Regions from separate parts of the Priestia sp. JV24 genome, predicted to be linked through region 1. Evidence: riboswitches for the same ligand, from Rfam matches in the RefSeq annotation. Region 1 holds a riboswitch; each other region holds the start of a gene.

Region 1 (3,280 bases):
ATTTTCTTGGCATACTCACGGTGCAGGCTCATTTCTTCGTTTAATGTAGAATCCAAAAGTGCAGCAAATTTCCCCATCGTTTGAAGATCGGTAGCTTTCATGGCTCCAATCGCAAATAATTTGGCATAATCAATTAGGTAAAGGTAATCTTGAATCATGTAAAAGCGAAACTTCTCCTTTTCAAGCGTTCCGTCTCCCATTCCCTGTACAAAGGGATGATTATGATTTTGACGCCAAATAGGCTGCAGCTTTTCGTATAATCGCTCACTAAATTTCATGATGATCACTCCTTATGCGTATGCAGCCACGTATAAATGAACTGCACCATCACTTTTGTATATTGAATAAGCTGATTCATATCTAATTGTTCATTCACAGCATGTGCATTTGCTAAATTCCCCGGACCGTAAATAGCCGCAGGAATCCCCGCATCAGCTAGCCAACCGCCATCTGTTACGCTAGTTGACACATCGATTGGAGGCTTTTTCCCTTCAATTTGTTCATGAGTATTTGCAAGCAGCTGTACTCCAGCATGATTTTCATCAATTTCTAATGACGGGAAGATTTCTCCTCTGTCTTCAATCATTGATGTGCCTCCCCATTCAAAGGTTGGCAGGTTATCTTTTAACCATGGATCTGCTTTTGCAATAGCTAAAATGTATTCTTCCACTTCTTTTGATACTTGGTCGTATGATTCATTGGGATAATAGTGAACGGTGATCCACAGCCTGCATTCATCTGCAATAAACGCAGCATGCCTTCCCCCTTCGATTACTGCTGGATTAATCGTATTTGTTCCCGGCAAAAATCCTGGATAGCTTTTTGTAACAGCCCAGTGGCGCTCCAATTCTTGCAGCCCTCCGATCACTTTTGCCATCTTTTCAATAGCACTCGCAGCTAACAGCCCTCCTCCAGCATGAATCATACTTCGGCGTGTACCGTCATGATAGGTTTTACTGCTTTTTATCGTAATCCATCCCGTGATCACTCCGCCTTGACCTTGAATATGTAAATCACTCGTATCGGCAACAAGCGCAAAGTCAGCTGTATATCCTTTCTGACAGCATTGCAGCGTACCTGCCTCTCCCACTTCTTCTCCTACAACGGATTCAAAAATCAAGTCTCCCGGCAGTTCGATTCCTGCTTCTGTTAGAAGCTGAACTGCAAATAATGCTCCTGCCAAGCCGCCTTTCATATCAGCAACTCCGCGTCCGATTATCATGTTGTCTTTTACCACAGCTTCAAACGGATTTGTCTCCCACTTTTCATTTTCTTGTACCTCAGCTACATCCATATGCCCGTTAATAATTAAGCTTTGATAGTCAGCTGATTTTTTCCCTTTTAACGTGCCCACTACAATAGGATCGTTGCAATATAAATCCCACATATCGATGGAAAAACCGCAGTTTTTAAGGAAATCCGCTACGTAGCGCTGCGCTTCATGAGAATTCCGTGCAGGAGGCGCCGGCGTTTTATATGAAACAAGCGTTTTTAATAACTGGACTAGCTCCCCTTTGCGCTCCTCTACCTGTTTGACAAGCAAATCAATTGTTTCTTCCATGTATGACACCTTCCTTTACGCATAAAAAAACACTTCTTTCGCAGGAAAGAAGTGTTTTTGTTTATATACAAAAAATTATTATAACGAGTTCGTAAGGAAATACCATACAAAACATCCATTACAATACCTCTTTCCTACGCTAGTATTACCTAGTTCAGGTTATAAGGGTTAAGACTTCTCGTCTCTCTCAGCTTAGAAAGCACCCCTAGTGGCGTTGTATCTCTATAAAATTAAACGATTATCATATGTTTACCTGTAATAGTTTTATCATAGTAAAGCGTTTTATTCAATAGAAAGGTTCATTATTCAGCAATGAAAATAGTTTCCTTTTTAGGAAAACAAAAAGCACACACCTTTTCAAGCAGTGTGTGCTCTTTACTTTTATAAGCTTACTAGTTAACTATCGGCTTCTTTAAAAATACATCGTTTTTCCATTCAGACAGGAAGAAGCGCAAGTTTTTGCCCCGGTCTCACTAACGAAAGCAGCTCATGATCTTCTTCTATCACATACCCAATCACATTCACATTAGCATTTGCAGGCAAATTCGTTTTAGCTATTTGAACCTCTCCTCTGTAACGTCCGTAGCCATCATTGTCCATTGTAATTGCTCCCATTCTGCGTTCTACTGTATGAAATGGCGGCACTGGTTTTACAGATCGAGTATCAACTAAACGCAGAACGTCTCTTGATACATCCGGACGCACGCTGTACGTTCCCTCTATATGAGGTGAACGAATGCGCAGCGGAATAATGCGGCTTTCTTGATATTGAACCAAACGCTTTAATAAACTTGAACCGGCGCATGGATCTCCAATATAAACCTCTGCTACTCCGCATCCGTATAAATCTACTGCAGAAGTAAAAGGACATCTATTACGGTCTTTTTCTCTAGTAGGAAGACCTTGATAAACAGGGCCTCTTTTTTCGTCTTCTCCAGGAATATAAGCGCAGACTGGAATACGAAGTTCATTAAATAAATCTGTCTGCTGTTGAAAAAACGTTTCTTCAAGCCCTGTTTCAGGCCGCGGATAAAAATTATGCCATGCAAGCAGCTGATGATGATGAAGACCTGCAGATAAGAGTGCTTCAATTTCTTGTTTGGATAACGTACTTGCATTAACAGCAATATAAAATTCATTCGCAAGCGAAAGAGTTTCTTCTGCGCTAAAGCCATCGTCTAGTCTAATACCAGATACGCCAAGTGAAGATAGCGACATAAGGCTTTCAATACCTAAATGAACTGGCGTATGCTTAGATACGTCTGCATACACGCTTATTCCACAATCTCTAGCCACATGAAGCAATTCTTTTGCCCGTTCAGCCAAATCTCCTTTTTCTTCTGGAATGTGAAGCGAAGTGAATGCACGTGTGACGCCGCACTCACTCGCTTCTATTAATTTTTTGGGGGCATCACTATCATTTAAATAAAACGAAATGCCAATCATTCAAACTCCCTCGCCATTTCATCGTTAAATCCAAAGAAATAGGTACAAATAAAGCCTGCCGCGTAAGCAATAACTAATCCAAGTAAATAAAGAAGAATTTGATGCGCATGAACTAAAAACGTAAGCGGTAAACCTGATACTCCCACTGCTACAGTTGCAATATGGAAGTGCGCCTGAAACGCTCCGCCGATTCCAGCTCCAAGACAAGCGGTTAAGAATGGCCGTCCTAAAGGAAGTGTGACTCCAAAAATAAGCGGCTCTCCGATTCCGAGC
Region 2 (3,280 bases), on a different contig from region 1:
CCTCTTCTAAACTCAAAACTCACCTGATTAGTACTGTACCATAAATGCAGAAGAAAATCATTCCCGTTTTACTTTTTTCTATAAAACGATATCTATATAGAATAGAAAAAATGAAGAAGCAGCTGCTTCTTCATTTTAAGTTTGATGTTTCTATTCAAAAATCATTCTCTGTACGATGATTCGTCTCCGCGATAGGCTTCTTGATTTGATATTTCTTCAATATGCATATGCCCTTCTCTCTCTAAACGAAGAACCGTACGCTCTGCATCTTCATAGCTCTCGCATGTCACTTGTTTATATTCCATATCATCTTTATCTGTGTAAGCAACTAAATATGTTTCCATTTTAACTCCTCCTATATAACCTATATGTAACGTATTTTGCCTTTTTCGTTTATTTCTAAACATATAGGCTCCAAACATAAAGCCTAGCATACTATAGTAGCGGAACTTCAATTTAAAAAAGTTGAATTTTTCATTATGCACCGATGCAATATGGAGGTTACACTTATGACATTTATTTTATCATTCGTACCAATTGTTGTTCCTTTTGGTATTTTAATTAGCTTAATTGCTTTTACAGCTGCTTTTTTACAATCAAAAGAGCATCATAAAAAGCTCTAGCTTACAAAAGCTAGAGCTTCTTTTTAAAAACGTCTATAGCGTTTAATCAATCCCACAATAATGGCAATTGCTAATAAAACAACTAAAATGATGACAGTAATGACAATTGGCTGATTTCCACTTTGCTTCACTGCAATGGCAATATAAGCCCAAATAAAAACAAGCGGATAAACAGCGTCTCGGTTTTTTAATGTAAACATAATGCCCAGCACAGCTCCTACCAGCAGCATAATAATCGTCCATGTTAACTCGTTTAAGCCAATCAAGTGCTGTATTCCATTTGCTTGAAATACGACAAACACATTGACAATAGTCGCAACAGAAATCCATCCAAGATAAAGCGAAATCGGCAGACGCATAAACCATGTCGTCATTCGAGAATGCTGAATAGTGGAATACACAATCATTAATGTGCCTAGAATAAAGAGCATAACTAAAAGAGATAACTTATAGTAATCGTTTTGGAAAATAAAGATCCACGCACTATTTAACAAACAGTTTAGAAAAAACCAAATGCCGATACGTGCATATATTTCCTTTTGATCTTCTCTTGCAAAAAATTGGCGTATAACCCAAATGGTTAATAATAAATAAATAACGCCCCAGATAGCAAAGGCATAACCCGCTGGTGTAAACAACGTAGGAACTTGCGCAGAAGCTTCTCCCGTTGTTTTGCCTCCTATTGGAATGGCATTTGCTAAATAATTCACAAGTAGTGTAATAGCCAAGCCTACTGTATTTAATACAGCATACAAACGAAATTTCGCCATTTTGTTCTCTCCTTTCTTCTATTTATATGGGAGTGTTTCGGAGACGAAAACGGCTCTTCCCTTCATTAATACCTCTTCTTCCCTAAAAATATGCATTTTTAACCAAAAATGATTAAAAACAGCTTTAAGAAATTTCCTCTTTAAGAAAGAAAAGTTGTTAGCACACAATTCCCCATAACGCTTTCTATTTTTCAGAATATATGGTAAGTTAAACGTAGATTAATAGGAAGTCCACTAGGGGTGCCACCGGCTGAGACAAGTTTTCTTGATCCCTTTGAACCTGATCTGGCTCATACCAGCGTAGGAAAGTGGCAATGTTCAGTTTTTTACTGTCCTTTGCCACTCCGTTTATAAACGGAGTGTTTTTTATTTCCTTTATGTGCTTGTTTGTGACTTCCTCATATTAAAGGAGGATTTTGATGTCATTTTCATCTCAATTAAGACAAGAAGCAAACTATATTTACGAAGCCATTTTTAACCATCCTTTTATTAAAGGAATTGCTGAAGGAAACGTGCCAAAAGAAGCGCTTATTCACTACGTTTCTCAAGATTACGAATACTTAACAGCATTTGTTCGCATTTACGGCGCTGCTTTAACAAAATGCCGCACGCGTACCGAAATGGAAGCCTTTAATGCCGGCATTTCTACGGTATTACATAGTGAAGTACACCCTCACAATAATTTTTGTGAAGTAGCAGGCGTACGTTATGAAGACCTTCACACTGAGACGCTTTCACCGACGGCCAGCCACTACATTAACCATATGACAAGTGTTGCGCATACAGGCAGCTTAGCAGAAATCATTGCAGTGCTTCTTCCATGTCCATGGACGTACGTTGAAATTGGCCAGCGCATTACAGAACAAGTAAATCCATCTCCTTCTCATCCTTTTTATGAATGGATTCAGTTTTATAATAATGAAGAAATGAATGGCACAACACAATGGTTTTGTAACAAGCTTGATGAACTCGCCGAACAAGCGACTGAAGAAGAACGTAACCGTATGAAAGATCACTTCATCAAAAGCTGTGAACTGGAGTATTTATTTTGGGAAATGGCATATACCCAAGAAAAATGGCCGCTTTCTCAGCTTTTACTTTCAAAATAACGAAAAAGCCTCCTATCAGGAGGCTCTTTTATTTCAATAGTTTTTTGATCATTTTCAAGCTTTGTTTTTCCGAAGGATAGCGGAATGACAAATCAAACTTGGTTGTTTGAGACAGCATGCTTTTAAAATGAGTGAATGTCTGAAAGCTGTCTTTTCCATGATATTGACCCGTGCCGCTTTCTCCCACTCCGCCAAACGGCAAATATGGCGTAGCGATATGCATAAGCGTATCGTTTATACAGCCTCCTCCAAATGAAAGGCGCTCCGTTATCACGTTTTGCACATCTTCACTTTCTGTAAATAAGTAAAGAGCTAACGGCTTAGCTTTTTCTTGAACTTTATGAATGACTTCGTCTAGTGTTTCATATTCAATCATAGGAAGAATAGGCCCAAAGATTTCTTCTTGCATAACATCTGATGTCCAGCTTACTTCACTTAACACCGTAGGTTCTATTGTTAGCGTGTTTTTATTGTACCTGCCTCCAACTATAGCATTTCCGTCTTTTAAAAACTCAACTAGCCGAGTAAAATGACGCTCACTGACAATACGGCCGTAGCGGTTGCTTTCAAGTGGATTACTACCGTAAAATTGAGAAATTGCTTCGCGAAGTTTCTCTACAAGCTGCGCTTTCACTTTTTTATGCACGAGCAAATAATCAGGAGCAACGCACGTTTGGCCTGCATTCATCCCTTTACCAAACATAATTCGCTTCGCTGCAAGATCTAGGTTTGCGTCTTCATGTACAATGCACGGACTTTTTCCGCCTAGCTCAAGCGT
Region 3 (3,280 bases), on a different contig from region 1:
TGAAGATTTATTGTCTCCATTGTTTGCTTCATTTTTTGAGCTAGAACCGCATGCGGCAAGCACAACTGTGAAAGCTAATAGTAGCGACAAAAGTGCAGCAAATTTCTTCATTTTCTAAACCCCCTAGTATTCTGATAGGAAATGATACTCTGTGATACTAAACAAGAACACAGCAAAAGTCAACAAAAAAAAACTTATACGATTAATGTGACTTAAAATAAGGGAAATATACCTTCTATACACGGTTTGTCATAAGGATACAGAAAGATTTTAAAATTTGGATTAAGTGGATTTTTAAGGGAGATTTGAGGAGTAAAAAGGAAGTTTCATGCGACGATTTTCTCTTTCATTTTTTCATGACTTTTGGTGCAATAAACATATAGTTAAATGTTAAGGTAGAAATAAATTCCTTATGGTACACTTAAAGAAGAATTTATGAAACGGAGCGATATGATGAAAGCCATAAACTTAATCTCAATTGCCTTTGGTGCTATCGCTGGTACATATGCACGTTATTTGCTGAATCTTTCCTTATTATATGCGGGCTACCCAATAGGAACGGTAATTGAAAACCTATTAGGAAGCTTCATACTAGGCCTATTAACAGGATTTTTTGTGTGGAAAAATCCAAAAGAATGGATAAAGCTTGGACTAGGAGTTGGCGTATGCGGCGGTTTTACAACGTATTCAACGTTTGCAGGAGACGTCATTTCTCTCACTCAGCGCCATTTATTTTGGGGAGCCATTTATGTAATGGTCTCTTTAGTAGGTGGAATCCTTCTTGCTTTAGCAGGCTATCTATGCGGTGAAGCGGCAGGGAAAAATTTAGTGAAAGTACATGAGGTGAAGTAAATGAGCATAGTGAGCTTGGCACTTGGCGGGGCAGCTGGAGGAATATGCCGTTATCTTTTGGGTTTAAAAGTTACAAAAACAGTTTCAAACCCTCCTTTTCCAGTATCAATGCTGTTTGTAAACTTGCTCGGTGCGTTTGGGCTTGGTCTTTTTTACGGTAGTTATTATGGAAAGGTTCCGAGTCATGCTTATGATGATTCAATATTTTTAATGATTGGCATTGGGTTTTTTGGTGCCTTTACCACTTTTTCAACGTTCAGTGTGGAAACCGTACAGTTAATTCGAGAAAAATCTTATCGGAAAATGCTGGCGTACGTGGGGATTTCAGCATTTGGAACAGTTGGTTTATTTACAGTCGGTTTACTGGCAGGAACATTTTTATTTAAGTAAAGAGAACGTTTCTAGTAGGGAAAAACAAAAAGACGGAGAAGTAGAGAATGGATAGAAAAGCAGAAGTTTGGAAATACATTTTGTTGATTGTAGCTGTTGCAGGTCAGATCATCGGTTTTTTATTTTTATTTATAAATGTTGTGGCGGCATTTATTTTTTACGGTTTTTATATTCTAACTTTTATTATGTTACTCCTGCTGTTTATATGGGATCGGAAAAAGGAAAAAGACAAGGAAGAATTTGACGACTATACCGATTACTAATCATATAAAAGCAGAATGATGCGGTGCGCCGGACCTCTTACTTAGTAAAGAAGCATAAAAGATACATCTATAAAAGGAAGAGAGCCGTAAGAGCATAAAGAGATATTGTATTTACATCTAGTTGTGTTATAATTTTAAGTGCGAAAACAAAATCAATAAATAGCAATCACTAGGGGAGCTTTTTGAAGCTGAGACGAATGTATTTCGGACCCTTTGAACCTGATCTGGTTTGGACCAGCGTAGGGAAGTGGCGATCATGTTTACATAACGATGCATGCTAACCACTCTACGTTGTAGAGTGGTTTTTTGTATGTAATAAAGCCCTCTACACAAGATGAGGTGATTGAAATTTCTCTTTATTCTGAATGGAAAGGTTTCGATCATGTGGATATTCCTAAATTTCATGTCATTACAACAGATAAGCAGCCAATCGAAGAGCTTCAAAAAGTTTTAACGGCTATCGCGCCTTTTACGGGCGCCGTTCATATTAGAGAAAAAGAGAAAACGGCAAAGCAGATTCAATGTTTACTAGAAAGCTTGCCATTTTGTCGCTCTAAAATTATTGTGAATGACCGAGTTGATGTAGCGCATGCTTTAAAAGTAAAAGGCGTACAGCTTGCTTATCATAGTTTAGACGTTTCGATTGTTATAGACGCATTTCCTTCTCTTATTGTCGGAAAATCAGTTCACTCTGTGGAAGAGGCTTTAGAAGCTGAAAAAGATGGTGCTCACTACATTCTATACGGACATATTTATTCAACACATTCAAAAAAAGGATTAAAAAGTCGAGGGGTAGCAGCACTAAAAGAAGTAGTAGATGCTGTGCAGATACCGGTTATTGCCATTGGAGGAATTACACCTGTAAATGCCAAAGAGGTGCTTCAAACAGGAGCACACGGTATAGCTGTGATGTCTGGTGTCATGCTTGCGCAAGATCCCCTCAAAGCGATTAAACAATATTCTCATATATGGACATCTGGAGGTGGAGAAAATGAAGCAGCATTATGATGTACTGTTAATCGGAGGAGGTATAATCAGCTCTTCTATCGCTTATCATTTGTCAAAACAAGGAGCGTCAGTAGCTATTCTTGAACGCAATCAAATTGGTTGTGAAGCTTCAAGTGCAGCCGCTGGTATTTTAGGTGCTCAAGCTGAAATTGATGAAGAAGGTCCTCTTTTAGACCTTGCTATTAAGAGCAGAAGCATGTTTCCTGAACTGGTGAAGGAACTAAAAGAAAAAACGGCCATCGACGTAGAGCTCATTCAAAAAGGCTTATTAAAAGTTGCTGTAACAGAAGAAGATGCACACGTATTAAAGAAAAAAGCCGCTCAGCACCACGGGTGGGATGAACATGTAAGATGGATCGATGTAAAAGAAGCGCGTTTGTTAGAACCCGGGCTCTCTCCAGACATATACGGAGCCATTACAATACCGGGAGACGGCCAGCTAGCTCCGGCTAAGTTAACGCAAGCTCTTGCTCATGGAGCCTTGTATCACGGAGCAGATGTATTCGAATACTGTGACGTTCATTCTCTTATTATGGAAAGTGAAACAGTAAAAGGTGTACAGACGTCCAAAGGCTCTTTTTATGGAGAAAAAGTAGTTATCGCAGCAGGCTCATGGGCTAAACGCTTTATTTCTTCTGAACATTTAGGTCACGTGTTTCCCGTAAAAGGGGAGTGTATTGCTCTTCGAAGTCATAAGCCGCTGCTTTCTAAAACGATTTTTTTAGATGAAGGTTTTTACTTAGTGCCTAAGACTGGTGGAAGAATCG

The links. A riboswitch is a leader RNA that binds a small molecule or an ion and turns the genes downstream of it on or off. The one in region 1 is predicted to bind thiamine pyrophosphate.
Region 2: another riboswitch for thiamine pyrophosphate. It lies ahead of tenA (thiaminase II); the one in region 1 lies ahead of OK414_RS04350 (acetylornithine deacetylase).
Region 3: another riboswitch for thiamine pyrophosphate. It lies ahead of OK414_RS02605 (thiamine phosphate synthase); the one in region 1 lies ahead of OK414_RS04350 (acetylornithine deacetylase).

The regions. Positions count from the first base shown of each region.
Region 1 is NZ_JAPCIN010000010.1:293,213-296,492, reverse strand. Features, by position in the region: gene tenA (thiaminase II) at 1-278, opposite strand, end outside; gene OK414_RS04350 (acetylornithine deacetylase) at 284-1,561, opposite strand; TPP riboswitch at 1,676-1,778, opposite strand; gene OK414_RS04345 (MupG family TIM beta-alpha barrel fold protein) at 1,997-3,007, opposite strand; gene OK414_RS04340 (PTS transporter subunit EIIC) at 3,004-3,280, opposite strand, start outside.
Region 2 is NZ_JAPCIN010000015.1:315,780-319,059, reverse strand. Features, by position in the region: gene OK414_RS10950 (hypothetical protein) at 162-344, opposite strand; gene OK414_RS10945 (TspO/MBR family protein) at 647-1,393, opposite strand; TPP riboswitch at 1,620-1,717, shown strand; gene tenA (thiaminase II) at 1,813-2,502, shown strand; gene OK414_RS10935 (aldehyde dehydrogenase) at 2,531-3,280, opposite strand, start outside.
Region 3 is NZ_JAPCIN010000009.1:71,807-75,086, forward strand. Features, by position in the region: gene OK414_RS02585 (amino acid ABC transporter substrate-binding protein) at 1-111, opposite strand, end outside; gene OK414_RS02590 (fluoride efflux transporter FluC) at 436-852, shown strand; gene crcB (fluoride efflux transporter CrcB) at 853-1,242, shown strand; gene OK414_RS02600 (hypothetical protein) at 1,290-1,505, shown strand; TPP riboswitch at 1,667-1,768, shown strand; gene OK414_RS02605 (thiamine phosphate synthase) at 1,890-2,513, shown strand; gene thiO (glycine oxidase ThiO) at 2,497-3,280, shown strand, end outside.